Regions from separate parts of the Moritella viscosa genome, predicted to be linked through region 2. Evidence: predicted binding sites of a transcription regulator. Region 2 holds the regulator's gene; the other holds the start of a gene.

Region 1 (7,626 bases), on a different contig from region 2:
CTGTTACCGATAAATAAGCCAGGGTAGAACAAGGCGCGATCGCGTAATTTATAATTGATGGTCGTAGTGTGGCTAGAGTTGACTTGCTTACCCAACTCACTCAACTGTTTAATACGCTGAGTGAGTTGGGCAAGCTGTTGTTGCTGATGCGTTATTGTAGCCATGCTTGATAAGCCAGCTTAAAGGCGATAATAATCACAACGGTAATAAATAATGGTCGAATGAATTTAGCCCCAAAGTGAATGGCGGTATGTGCACCAATGATCGCACCGACCATAATTGATAAACCCATGCTTAAACCCAGATACCAATTGATGTGTCCAAGGTAAATAAAAGTCAGTAGGGAGGTGAAGTTACTGGTAAAGTTCATTGCTTTAGCAACACCAGAGGCAAACAGAATATTAAGTTTATACAGTGCCATTGTCGATACAGTCCAAAATGCACCAGTACCAGGGCCTGCGACACCATCATAGAAACCGATAATATAACCTTGTAAGCCCTGTTTTTTATGCAGTGCTCGATTATCATCGGGTAGGGTTTCACCTGTGTATTCTTGGGTTTTACTAAAGATGGAATAGATAGCCGTAAAGATAATAATGACAGGCAATAATTTCTCTAACCAAGCGGTGCTGATGACGCTGACCACTAAGGTTCCACATATGGCACCGATGGCTGTAAACAGGAATGATCGCCACCAAAATTTGGGGTTAAATAAACGCTTCTTATAGAAGGTAATTGCTGCTGCACATGAACCAAAACTGGCAGCCAATTTATTGGTACCTAATGCAAGGTGTGGGGGTAAACCTGCACTGAGTAATGCGGGTACTGTTAACAAACCACCACCGCCAGCAATAGCGTCAATGAAACCAGCAGCCAGTGCAACGCTGCATAAAATTATAAAAACCGAAGGTTCTAAACCAAGCTCTAATATCAAAATTCTATATTTCTTTTATAAGGGGGAAGCGAATTAAGTAATGCTGGTCCATAGCGTTTACTAACAACTCGACGATCAAGTAGCGTGATTCTACCAGAATCTTTCTCTTTTCTCAGTAATCGGCCACAAGATTGGATCAATTTTTTACTGGCTTCGGGAACTGAGACCTGCATGAATGGATTCCCACCGGATTTAGTGATCCATTCTGATTGTGCTTCTTCAACGGGTGAGGTCGGTACTGAGAAAGGGATTTTAGTGATAATTAGATTTGTTAATAAATCACCAGGTAGATCAAGACCTTCAGATAAGCTGCTGGTTCCAAATAAGATACTGGTTTTATTTGCTTTCACGTTTTCTGCATGTTTTTGTAATTGTTCGGCACGTGAACTTTCTTTTTGTACCAATAGCTCTAATTTTGTTGTATTACGAATAATTTCAGCGACTTGATTCATTTGTCGGTACGAACTAAATAACACCAACGATGCTTTTTTGTCCGGCAGTAAACTTGGGAGTTTTTCTGCTAATAACTCAGTGAAACCGTGCTCATTTGGTGCTAGTGCTAAATTAGGTATATACAGCTCAGCTTGTTCAAACTCAAACGGTGAGTCGAGTTGCAGGTGCTGCGTAGATGCATCGTTTAATAAGCCGACTTGGCGGCGGAAATAATTAAAATTACCGAGTGAGGTTAGTGTTGCAGAGGTCAAGATTGCAGCGCCACATTGCGACCACAACATGTGTTCTAGTTTACTATCAACATCAATTAAGCTGGCAGCAAAGATATGATCGTCTTGGCGACTACCACTTTTCTCTACCCATTTTGCCAGCGGAGTGCCTTTTGTTTCTTTAATCAACATATTCCACACTTGATGCAGATTCTCGATGCGCTGTAAGTAAAAACCGACTTCTGCAATGAGTTTATTTGCTTTAACTTGTGGCAGCTGATCTTGTTTTACTTGTTCGGCAAGAATATCAACAATTTTTGCTGTTTGGCTAACGCCACGTTTGGTTTCGTGATTCATGTTTGCTGCCAGTTCTGCCAACGCTTCAGGTAGTTCACCATCAGCAAAACGCCAAGAATCATCACTAAATTGGCGATCGTTAGCGGACATTAAACTGTGGATCTTGGTGAGTTCTTTACTGATGGTATTAATTGAACTGAGCAGTTTTGTGACCGGATCGGATATCTCACTTGATGCGATAGCTTGCGTGAGTTGGCGCATTGATACTGCCATGGTTTGTAACCAAGCTTTTGCGCCAAGCACCGACGCATGCGCTGACGAGAAATCACGGGTAATGCGTGGTAAATGATGGGCTTCATCGAGTACGTAATAACAGTCTTCTGGTTTTGGTAAAATAATACCACCACCAAGCTCTAAATCGGCTAGTAACAATGCGTGATTTACAATGAGTACGTCACATTGGTCTAAGGCTTCACGTGCTTTATGAAAAGGGCAATTCCGGTGTGCACTAAATGATTTACTGCAACTGTGGCGATCTGAAACAACTAATTGCCAGATATCATCCGGGATCTGGGTTGGCCAGCTGTCGATATCCCCCTTCCATTTACCTGCGGCGTAAGCAGTAAATAAGCGCTTGATAAGTTGTAAATCGCGTTTTTTAGGGATTGTGGCTAAATCAGCTAACAGCTCTATTTGATCGTCTGCTTGTGCAAGCATAGCAAGTTTTTGCTCACAGCAATAACGCTGACGACCTTTTACTAATGCAAACTCAAATTTAAGCCCTGACTGGCGGCGGAAGAAAGGCAGTTCTTTGTGCAAAAGCTGCTCTTGTAATGCAATGGTGGCTGTTGAAATGACTAGGGTCTTTTTCGCTTCGGTAGCGAGTGGGATCCCTGCAATCAAATAAGCTAATGATTTACCTGTACCAGTGCCTGCTTCGGCAATAATCAACCGACGATTTTTATCAAAGTTACCGGCGAGGGTTTTTGCCATTTCAGCCACAAGGATATTTTGTGATTTACGGACTGCAAAGTCAGGTAGTGAATCGCGGATGTTCTGATAGACATCACGGATAGCTTGTTTACTCTTATCTGAAAGCATGTTTACTCTTATCTGAAGCATACTCACGTTTATCTGCAAGCACGATTTAAAGCCAAGGTCATTAGGATTGTATTTTAGCGTAATTATACCGTCTGTATAGATATTAAGTAGGGGAACACTGATAAAATCCCAGTAGTTTATAAAAATATCGACTAGCTGCTTGATTACCACTGACAAAACTGACAAATTAGAGGCTGAAAATTTACGTTTCGTTTTATATGATGGCGTTGTTATTCATACGTTGTAGTGCAAAGGCATTCATATAACCAAATTTGTTAGTATTACAGTATTGTTAGGGTTATTACTTGATCGCTATACTTGGGTTATACTGCAAAATTACAATATTGGCAGTCGATACGTTTAACGGATACAAATAATAGCCATGTCTCAGGTAATAACCGCAATGGCACTGATAAATTGATGAATATTCATAGCATTAAACTAAATGATAGTGAACTAAACTTATCTAGCGCTTAAGTGTTTTCTTATCCCTGTATTTACTTATTTATAATGACATAAGGTTTCTTTGAACATGTTAGAAAATGGCAAAAAACACATTTTAATTGTTGAAGATGATTTAGAAATTTGTCGTCTTCTCAACATGTTTTTACGCACTAAAGGGTACCAAGTATCACTCAGTAATAGTGGTACAGAGGGACTTGCAGATATAGCCAGATTGCAGCCTGATCTCGTGGTATTAGATATAATGATGCCGGGTATGAATGGGATTGAAGTGTGTAAGCAAAGTCGTGAGATTTATACTGGGCCTATTATTATGCTTACTGCTTGCAGTGAAGAAATATCTGAGATCGCAGCGTTAGATACGGGTGCTGATGGTTATTTACATAAACCGTTACGACCGCATATTTTACTCTCTCATATTGAAGCATTGTTACGCCGCGAAAGCAGAAGTAAGAAAAGTGATAATGCGTTAAGTCATACCGGTACGTTAACGATAGATACATTGAAGCGTTTGGTTACCCGTGATAATGAAGAAATTATCTTAACCGGTGCCGAATATGAAATGTTGGAATATTTAGCAAAACAAGCGGGAACAATCATTAGTCGTGATGAGTGTTACAAAGCGTTAAAAGGGGTTGAATTTGATGGTTTGGATAGAGCACTAGATATGCGCTTATCCAGTTTACGTAAAAAGATAAAAGATGATGTCGCCCCGTACCAAATAATTAAAACAATCCGTTGTAAGGGTTACCTATTTGTTAAGCAATAATATATTTACGAATCTTAATCGAATAATAAACCGTAATACGGCCAATACGCTTTTTTTTAAGCTGTATATCAGTATTACCGCTGCGATTATCGGTAGCATTGTCATTGTTTCGATATTCATGGATTACTACGACGATAATCTTGATGATGTTGGATTTGTGCACAATGCTAGCTTTGCCGCCACATTACTCGATGATTTTATCGAAGATACTGATCGTTGGAATATGGAAGTCGACTTATTGAGTCGATTTACCGGATTTACTATTGAAAAGATCTCGGTGAAAAACGCATTGGCGTATCATCAAAAGCATGAGATGTTGGACAAAATTGATATAAAGCAAAATAAAAACTATCCAGCACTACCAGCTGGGATTGGTAAATGGGGCGTATATGTATACCGGCATGAAGAAGAAAGTGGACGCCTTGCAGTGATCCTTCCACATCATGAAGGGCTATTGCTTATTATTGACCGTTTAGAAGAGGCTTATCCGATGGATGGTCCAGAATATTGGATGGATGATCCAGAAGATTGGATGGATGAGGATGATTATATAACACTATTTCTACTCGGTTTTATCTTTTTTAGTATCGCATTAGTGTTGTATTCCTCAGTAAAAACCATATCGGATCATGTTTATCGCTTGAGCTCTGCGAGTTTAGCATTAGCAAATGGGCAGCTTGATACGCGAGTTGACGATAAAATACCAGCCCCGTTAAACCAGATGGCTGCAAGTTTTAATGAGATGGCGATATCTTTGCAGTACTCACAGCATCAGCAACAAGTTATGGCGAATGCTATTGCGCATGAATTACGCACCCCGTTAACGCGAATTCAATTAGTGATGGGGTTATTAAGTGATGAAAAACATAGCCCATATACGACTGAATTACACAGTGATTTAAGTCGTTACACGGTTGAAATGGAAGCATTGGCCAATGATATTTTGATGTTGCAAACGATTGAACATAAACCTTCTTCTGCACATCAAATTATCGACTTAAGTGAGTTGATGCAATCACGTGAAGTTGAGTTTCAACGCCAATATCCTCATGTATCGCTTTCTTCTGATATTGATACGGTTAAGGTCGATGCAAATTCTCGTTACCTGCAACTTATTGTGGATAACTTGGTAAAAAATGCGTGTTTATATGCGGATTCAACCGTCAAGCTTAGTCTGAAAAATGATCCTGAGTATTTTAGTATTGTTGTTGAAGATGATGGAGACGGTATTTCGCCACTACAACGAGAGCAAGTATTGGATGCTTTTACGCGCTTAGATAACAGCCGAAGTCGTCAAACGGGTGGTTTTGGCTTAGGTTTAGCGATTGTAAATACGATTGTAAAAACGATGAAGGCTGATATTGATATTGACACCAGTGAGTTGGGTGGCGCTATGTTTGTAGTTAGGTTTAGGCACGTAGTTTAATTTGAGATTGTGATTTAAAGAGCCTTACACAAGCTTACAGAGGCTTAAAGTTTAGCAGCTCTTTGTTTTATATAATAATGTGATTATTTATCCATTATGTAACGAAGAGGTTTAAATGCAAAGGTTTGTTAGTATCGCTGTATTGGTCGGGCTATTGCTCACTGGCTGTAATAGTTCGGATGAGAATAGTTCGGATGAGAATAGTTCAAGTGATTCATATATAGTACCGACTAAGTTCGGTCCAACTGTAGCGGGTTTATTTGATCGTTATACTTGGATTAAAGCACCCAACGGTAAAGCTATTCATATTTTTTCACAGCCTAAGGTGTCTGTAGCGCAATTGCTTAAAGCACGAAATACCCTCGAGTTTTTTTTGACTAACACGGTATCAACGAATAAAAAACTTATCACCAATAGCATGGCTGATAGGGGGGCAACATTATTCATATTTGATGATGAAGAGGCTATGGAGATCGCTTTATCTAATGAAGCATTTGTTGAAGATGCTATTGCTAAAAACCCTCAGGCCCTTTATGCGACGGAAATATTTGTTGAGGGTGATAGTAACTATTTAGCAGACTCACCGGCTGGACGTGATGCAACCTTTGAAGAAGTATTACACTTCACTCAAGCGCAAGGTATTGCTCCTGTTATGAAAGATTTTCGAAAACGAATTGCAGAACAAGCTGATCGAGCAATAGAGGCCAATGTGTGGAATCCTACAGAGGTACAGCTCGAAGAGTGGAAGGAAGAAGGTGATGAGGTCACTGGCTATACCACCTCCCACGAATACTTTGCTGCAATCGTAGAAGCATATTATGGGATGTGGGAAAACGGGACAAAAGGCATGGATGGCTATATTGGTTACTCTCGTGTCTTACAAGCAGAAAATGATAAAGAAGGACTGAAAATCGTTACATCATTCTTACCTAAATTTATTCCAACAACAATGGATATTGATCCTAGTTTTGCAGCTGATAGTACTTTCCATATGAGTTACGATGCAGGCTTGGCTTATACCACAAAATCACAATACTTGATGTCAGTACGTTTGACGGGCACAAATAACAGCAATGTCTCAGGTAATGCTCAAGATAATTTATTGATGGGTAATGAGGGTGATAACAAGATTGATGGTAAAGGTGGTATTAATACGTATAAAGTTAATGGTTTACGAGTTGAGTTTATAGTTACGCCTCATGGTGGTGCTTACTTGGTGCAGGATAAAGATAATGCTCGTAATGGTGCAGATACTTTGAGTAATATTAAGTATATCCAGTTTAATGATGAGAAAATCGATCTTAGTAAGTTATAAATATTTGACCATTTCTGTACTTTAGCTTAAGTAATTAAATGAAAATGACGACAAATGGAATTTGTCGTCATTTATCTAACTTATTACATCGTTACTTATACGGTACGTAATTCACGACGTAAAATTTTCCCCACGGCTGTTTTTGGTAATTCATCAATAAATACAATCTGCTTAGGTACTTTATATGCGGTTAAGAAAGTTTTACAGTGTGAAATAACATCTTCTTCAGCAAGATCTTGGTTTTGTTGTGATTTGACGATAAATGCCTTCACTGCTTCACCTGTTTTTTCCAGTGGTACGCCAATTACAGCCGCTTCTTGGATCCCTGCGTGATTAGATAAAATCTCTTCGACTTCATTAGGGTATACATTAAAACCCGACACAATGATCATGTCTTTTTTACGGTCAACTATTTTGTAATACCCATTATCAAGTCGCTCGGCAATATCACCCGTTTTGAAGTAACCATCTGTTGTCATTACTTCTGCCGTTGCATTATCACTGCGCCAGTATCCTTGCATTACCTGTGGACCGCGAACGGCTAATTCACCAGCCTCTCCAGGCACTACTTCTTTATCACTTTCATCAAGCAGTTTAATTTCAGTCCCTGGAACAGCAGATCCAATCGAACCAATCAAAGTTTGCCCTGGTAGGTTAAAA
Region 2 (7,626 bases):
TAATAGGTAAGATATACGTTTTATTACCTATTTCTATTAATTGACCATCCATAATAGAGAGCGTTAATGGTAAGCAAATCGAAAATAGACAGCCCTCTCCATCATGAGACTCAACTTTAATATCACCACCAAGCGATTCAATATTTTTCTTCACCACGTCCATGCCGACACCACGACCAGAAATGTCGCTGATCGTTTCGATGGTTGAAAATCCTGGCATAAAAATTAACTCATCAATCTGACTATGACTATAATGCTGATCTTGATTAGTAATGCCTTTTTCAATCGCTTTGGCATGGATTTTCGATCTGTTTAACCCTCGACCATCATCGCGGATCTCAATAATAATTTCGCCACCTTGATGAAATGCTGTGATCCCCAGACAAGCAACGTCACTTTTACCGGCACATTTACGTTCTTCGATGGTTTCAATGCCATGATCTAAAGCGTTACGAACGAGATGTATAATTGGATCAGTAAGTTTTTCAAGCATAATTTTATCTAGCTCCGTCTCTTCACCTTGCATCCTAAGCAGTACGTTTTTACCTAATTTCTCACTTAGATCTCTTACCATTCTAGGTATACGATTAAGGGCAAATTGGATCGGCAGCATTCTAATTTTCATCACACTATCTTGCATCTCACGGGTATGTTGAGATAACTGAACAAGGCCTTTTTTTAATTCTGGTAGTTTCTCAGCAGAAAAATTATGACCAAGCTCACTAAGCATCGCTTGAGTGATCACGAGTTCACCAACCATGTTAATTAACGCATCAACTTTATCAATTGATACCCGAATTGAATTTCTTTCAGTCGAGGGTTTATTTGTTATTGTTTTCGATACAACTTGGGTTATTTCGGGGTCAGCCAAACAATAATCTGTATTAAGACATTCAGCCTTGGAGTGAGGGAGAGTATTGGAATGTATAATGGTAATTTTTGAGTCATCTTCAACCCACTCAAATGCTTCTTTTATTTGCGACTCACTGATGTCGCTAATTAATTCTAGTTCCCAGCTAACATAAATATCTTCTGGTAATAACGCCTGCCATAATGGGAGTTCGGTAATCTTAGGGGTTACTTTTAACTCACCCATATCCTGTAATTCAGCAAAGATTAAACGAGGCTCATTGCCTTGCTTTAAAATATCCTGGCCCGGAATAAAGTTAATTAACCAAAAGCTATAATCTCGTGCACTAACAGCCAACTTAGCAGACTCAGTAACAGGCCTTTCATTATCATTCGATAATGCTTGTTGATTTATATCTAATTGTAACAATTGGTTATATTTACATTTAATCTCTTCTGCACTATTAGGGATTGATTCTGAATCACAGGCTAATAGTTGGATCCACTCTCTTAAACAATCAACAGTTTGTAAAAACAGACTAATATGCCTGTCAATAAGGACTAATTTTCCTGCACGCAAATCATCAAGTAATGTTTCTGCGACATGGGTAAATTCAGTGAGTTCATTAAAACCAAATGTGCCCGCCCCTCCTTTGATGGAATGAGCGACTCGAAAAATAGTATTAATGACTTCGCTATCAACTGAGCCAGGAGATAACTTTAGCAGTTCGGCTTCCATCACCTCTAACCCTTCGACACATTCTTCAATAAATACATTCTGGAATTGTTTAAGATCGATATCCATTCTTACCCCAATACTTTTTGCACGGTAGCAATGAGTTTTTCAGGGTTAAAGGGTTTCACTATCCAACCTGTCGCGCCAGCAGATTTACCATCCATCTTTTTGTCACTGCCCGATTCGGTGGTTAACATTAAGATAGGGGTAAATTTATAAGTTTGTTCATTACGTAGTTGCCTAATTAAGCTAATTCCGTCCATACGAGGCATATTGATATCAGAAATTATAAGATCAAAGTGTCCCGTTTTAGCTTTTTCTAATCCATCCACACCATCAACAGCGGCATCCACATGATAACCAGCCTGTTTTAGGGTGAATTGAACCATTTCACGAATGGATACCGAGTCATCGACAGCTAATATTCGTTTCATTAGAACACCTCATACTGATACGTAATTAAAATAAGATTCAAACCCCAGCGCTTTAACAACGGTAATAAATTTATCGGACGGTGATAGAAAGACAAGGGTCGTGTTATGTTTCATTAAATGCTGAGCATAAGCATAAAAAAGCTGGCAAGAGGAACTGTCTATATGAGTAACATTACGCGCATCAAGTACTTGAGAGTGAATGTTAAGAGGAAGCTTATCGAGTGTAGCTTTGAGGTCCGTGATCGATGCAATATCAATCTTCTCACCTAAATCCACGGCAATAGAGTGCTGTTCCATAATAACGAGTCCTATATTTACGCTAACGTATCATCAAACAAACTTAATTGTTTTTCTAACCAATCATGAGTATAGAAAAGGATTAAATAAATAAGCAGAAGATGATCAGAACTGTGATGTTAAAGCAAGATTTGAAAATTATGTCTAAATTTCAATATGGTGATCGGGTAAAGAAGGATAGATAGATAGATAGATAGATAGATAGATAGTCAATAATAGGGTTATTAACTATCTATCTTCAAGTACGATGGGTAATAAGGTGTGATTACATCCAATCGGTATTACGAATAATGCCGACTGCGACACCTTCAATATCAAAACTTTGGAAATTTAAATCAACACGAATTGTGCTCATTTCGTCATTTTCAGGATGCAGTAAAATTTCATTGTCCTGCTGTTCAAAACGCTTAACAGTAACTTCATCGTCAACACGTGCAACAACAACTTGGCCTTTACTGATATTTTTAGTTTTATGTACAGCTAATAAATCGCCATCCATAATCCCTATATTACGCATACTTTCACCACGTACACGCAGTAAAAAATCTGCCGTTGGCGTAAACATTGAAGGGTCAACATTATAGTGTGCTTCAATATGTTCTTGCGCTAAAATTGGCTCACCGGCGGCAACCTGCCCAATTAAAGGTAAACCACTGTCATTACTGGCTTCGTCAGCATCAACCAACAAACGAATACCGCGAGAAGTACCCGCAAGAATTTCGATATGGCCCTTTCGTGCTAATGCCTTTAAATGCTCTTCTGCAGCATTAGGTGAACGGAAACCAAGTTCCTTAGCAATTTCAGCTCGGGTAGGTGGCATACCAGTATTTTTAATATGTTGTTTAACTAATTCAAATACTTCTGCTTGTCTTTGTGTCAATGCTTTCATCATGAACCCTAACTGGTTTTATATACAGTTTCTTGTAATTATATACAGTATTATCAAGTTTGCAATATAAGCCTTGGGTATATCTGGATAATAATGAATTAATCGTTTGCTGGCGCTGAAACACAGATTTATGGCTACACATCTGATATTATTGAAGTAAGCACTCTCGCACTTTAAATAACAGAATGATAACACCTATGCAACAAACACCGTCAATGTTAAGTCGAAGTTTCGTTAACGGCTTAGTTAAATCTCAGTACGTACCAGATAACCCCGTTGATGCGTTAAATCTAGATTTAGCACGTCCTATTGTTTACGCTTTAAAAACTAAATCGATGACCGATCTCGTTGCATTACAACGAGCTTGTAAAGAGCTAGGGTTGCCCGATCCGCTAACACCAATCAAAGTTAACGGGGTCATTATTCCCAGTTATGTTTGCTTAGATAACCCAGCGCCACTCTTCGGCCGAGTAAAAGATACCGACGTATTTTTTGACGAATTTCAACAGCTATTACGTTTACACAAAGATGATAAAGCCCTTGATATTCAGTTAATGCCAGTGGCATTGTTCTGGGGACGCGCACCCGGTAAAGAAGGTCAAATACCACTACTGTCATTAGCAAACAGTATTTCACCAAGCCGTTTACGTAAAACAATCATTGTGGGTCTTAATCGCAAAGATAACTTAGTCCGTTTTAATAAACCTGTATCACTACGTTTCATGGCCGATCAGCATGGCACTGATGAAAAACTGGCGCAAAAATTAATTCGTGTCGCCAAAATCCACTTCAGTCGTCAGAAATTAGCAGCCTCAGGTCCTAAACTACCGAATCGCTATCAACTATTTGAGCAACTGCTACGTAATCCAGAAGTTAAAAAAGCCATCCAAATTGAAATCGCAGAACATAATATTTCAGCGAAAAAGGCGGAGAAACGTGCCAATGATTATATTGATGAAATTGTCAGTGATTTTTCTTATAAACTAGTCAAAAACACCAGTAATTTTCTGGGCTGGTTATGGAATAAAATCTACAGTGGGATCAAGGTAAATAACGCAGAACAAGTGCGTAAACTTGCTGCTGATGGCCATGAAATTGTCTTTATGCCTTGTCATCGTAGCCACATGGATTACTTACTTATTTCTTATGTGATTTACAATGAAGGTTTGATCCCTCCACACATTGCCGCTGGTATTAATCTTAACTTCTTCCCTGCAGGCCCTATGTTCCGTCGTGGTGGTGCATTCTTTTTACGCCGGACGTTTAAAGGCAATAAACTTTACGCAACTATCTTTAGAGAATATCTAAGTTTGTTATTCTCGAAAGGCTATTCTGTTGAGTTCTTTACCGAAGGTGGCCGCAGCCGTACAGGACGCTTATTACCGCCAAAAACAGGTATGCTTAACATGACCTTACAAGCGATGTTAAGAGAGCAAAGCCGACCAATTACGTTAGTGCCGGTATATCTAGGCTACGATCATGTAATGGAAGTAAGCACCTACGTAAAAGAATTATCCGGGGCTAACAAAAAGAAAGAAAGTCTATTCCAAGTATTTGGGATCGCCAAAAAGCTTAAAAATTACGGCCAAGCATTTGTTAACTTTGGTGAACCGATCAACCTTAACCAATATTTAAATAAGCACGTTGAAAACTGGCGTGATGACATGAATATGCCGGTTGAAGAACAGCCTGAATGGTTAAATCAAACAACACGTGACCTTGCAAATCAGGTGATGGTGAATATCAATAGTGCCGCTGCGGTAAATGCCTTAACTATTTGCGCATTGATTCTACACGCAGCCCCACATAAAGCTTTAAGCCGAGAAATTTTAGTTCAACAAATTGATAGTTACTTAAAACTACTGCGTAATAACCCGTATAGTGAATTCAGTACCTTGCCTGAAAACAGTGCAGAAGAAATCGTAGATCAAGCAATCTCACTGAAAAAGTTCACCGTACGTGAAGATAGCTTAGGACAAATGCTATCGATGTCATACGAGCAAGCCGTACTATTAACCTTCTACCGTAACAATATTTTGCACCTGTTTGCACTGCCGTCATTAATTGCAGCAATTGTGACTGAAAAGCCACAGACAAACGTAGATGAAATTAACGCTAAAGTTCGTCAGCTTTACCCGTTAATTAAAGCGGAATTATACTTGAAATATTCAGACCATGAATTAGATGATTGTATCACTGATACGTTAATTGAGATGCAGACACAGGGGTTAATCGTCAATAGTGACAGTGTCATTATACCGGTTAACGAACACTTAATGTCACTGAGACTACTTGCTGCAAGCATCCAAGAAACACTACAACGTTATGCGATTGTACTGACCGTATTAGAGCATAACCAAGTCATTGAAAAGAGCCAGCTCGAAGATCGTAGTCAGTTAATTGCCGAACGTTTATCATCGCTAAACGGTGTGAGTGCGCCAGAATTTTTTGATAAGAAAGTGCTCGCTATCTTTATTAATAAACTCCAAGAACTGCACTATTTATCAGATGCAGGCACTGCCACAGCCGATAAAATTAGCCAGTTAGCGAATATAGTCAGAAGCTTAACCACGCTTGAAGTGAAGCAAACAATCTCGGATGTAATGCTTAGTCAACAATCTAACGATACCTAACTAAGCTTCATCGGTGAGGATATTTAGTTAGATTAACGATAGATCCTCAGCATTACATATCGCGAATAATAAAAAAGGAGCTTAGGCTCCTTTTTTATTATGTTACGTACATAAACCCTACAAGTAACTTAAAAATAGACTCGCAAAAATAATCATACCGACATAATTATTATGTAAAAACGCTTTAAAACAAGAATCTCTATCACGATCTACGATCAACTTTTGTTGATAAACAAACAAGCCTGCAACGAGTATTAATCCCACAAAGTATACCGCCGGTAATACTAATAACCAGCCAAGTATGCCAAGGCATAATAATGATGACAATTGTAATAACCCTACGATCAATTTATCTTTTTTACCAAATAAAATCGCGGTAGATTTAATGCCAATTTTTAAATCATCATCTCGGTCAACCATGGCATATAAGGTATCGTAAGCAACAGTCCATAAAATATTTGCCACAAATAATAACCATGCATAACTCGGTACAGTATCTAGTTGCGCCGCAAAACCCATCGGAATAGCCCAACCAAATGCCATACCTAATACAACTTGAGGTAGATGGGTATAACGCTTCATAAATGGATAGCACGCGGCAAGGCCTACCCCCACAAACGATAATAGAATCGTCAATGTATTCATGGTTAACACAAGTAAAAAAGCCAGCAAGGTTAAGCAAAAGAAAAATATCAACGCTGCACGGCTTGATATACGCCCAGAAGCAAGCGGCCTATTTTCAGTGCGTTTTACATGACCATCAACATGCCGATCAGCAAAATCATTAATGACACACCCCGCCGCACGCATTAAAATAACCCCCAATGTAAACACGAAGAGCACATCTAACTTAGGGAGCCCTTCAGCTGCAATCCACAGCGCCCACAGCGTTGGCCACAATAACAGCAAGGTACCAATAGGCTTATCCATACGAGTAAGCTGTATGTAATCTTTCATTTTTGATGTCATGAACGACATAGAGTTAACGTCCTTTTATTATTTATACGCTAAGGCATCAGGTAAAAACACTTCAGAAACAAGTAATGACTGCCCACCTAATAGAAAACACGAACGACGCCCGAATAACGATGTTTTAGGAGCAGATGAAAACAGATGAGACAATGAATATACTTTACTGTGTGAATGAAATTCAGCTATTTCAATTTCACTACGTTGCATATCTGGTGCGCTAAACAATACGCTACCTAATGAACGATTCCCTAACTGCTCCAGTTCACCACCTGGTGCAGTTAGCGTATTTAACGGGATAACGCTACGCGCAAAGACCCAAGGTACGCCATCAAGTTTTAATAGTACTTCACGAACAAAACCTAAGTTATCTGTTAGGTTTAATCTAATCTTTTCATCGTCGGATAATTGATAATGGCCTTCAGCTAATATTTCAACCGTAAATGTCTGACAATGTTGCTTCAATCTAGCAGTTAATGACCCCGTATCAACGAGCCAATCATAAAGATTCGCAGATAGTTTTTCTTCTAATATAGTTGGCCACAACCACTTCGAATCACAGCCAATAGGATAGTTTAGTAATGTCTGCTCACTCGTTTGTGTATTTTTTATATTGTCTGACATATTATAAATTACTTTTTCAACAACGAAATCAGGCATAATTATCTGCTATTCAGACCAAGATTGTAAGCAAGGACACAAGTTGTTAACTGATTTATTTAATTAATCATTTGAAAGTGAGTATACTGACCCACAACGACCCTATTTTCACGCCCCATTTAACTAAGGATACGGTAAATGAAAAAATTATTCTGGCTC

The links. Region 2 encodes LexA, which represses DNA repair genes until DNA is damaged. Its sites were predicted from a motif close to TACTGTATNNNNATACAGTA; they were not measured.
Region 1: the regulator LexA is predicted to act here: its motif matches at 3,085-3,104, upstream of dinG (ATP-dependent DNA helicase DinG).

The regions. Positions count from the first base shown of each region.
Region 1 is NZ_FPLG01000035.1:5,441-13,066, forward strand. Features, by position in the region: gene priC (primosomal replication protein PriC) at 1-164, opposite strand, end outside; gene BT797_RS05330 (sulfite exporter TauE/SafE family protein) at 152-931, opposite strand; gene dinG (ATP-dependent DNA helicase DinG) at 931-2,994, opposite strand; gene BT797_RS05340 (response regulator transcription factor) at 3,527-4,225, shown strand; gene BT797_RS05345 (ATP-binding protein) at 4,212-5,651, shown strand; gene BT797_RS05350 (SDR family oxidoreductase) at 5,767-6,966, shown strand; gene BT797_RS05355 (AMP-binding protein) at 7,062-7,626, opposite strand, start outside.
Region 2 is NZ_FPLG01000097.1:92,373-99,998, reverse strand. Features, by position in the region: gene BT797_RS14670 (chemotaxis protein CheA) at 1-1,654, opposite strand, end outside; gene BT797_RS14665 (response regulator) at 1,657-2,019, opposite strand; gene BT797_RS14660 (STAS domain-containing protein) at 2,029-2,316, opposite strand; gene lexA (transcriptional repressor LexA) at 2,582-3,205, opposite strand; gene plsB (glycerol-3-phosphate 1-O-acyltransferase PlsB) at 3,403-5,838, shown strand; gene ubiA (4-hydroxybenzoate octaprenyltransferase) at 5,956-6,816, opposite strand; gene BT797_RS14640 (chorismate--pyruvate lyase family protein) at 6,835-7,467, opposite strand; gene BT797_RS14635 (flagellar basal body-associated FliL family protein) at 7,606-7,626, shown strand, end outside.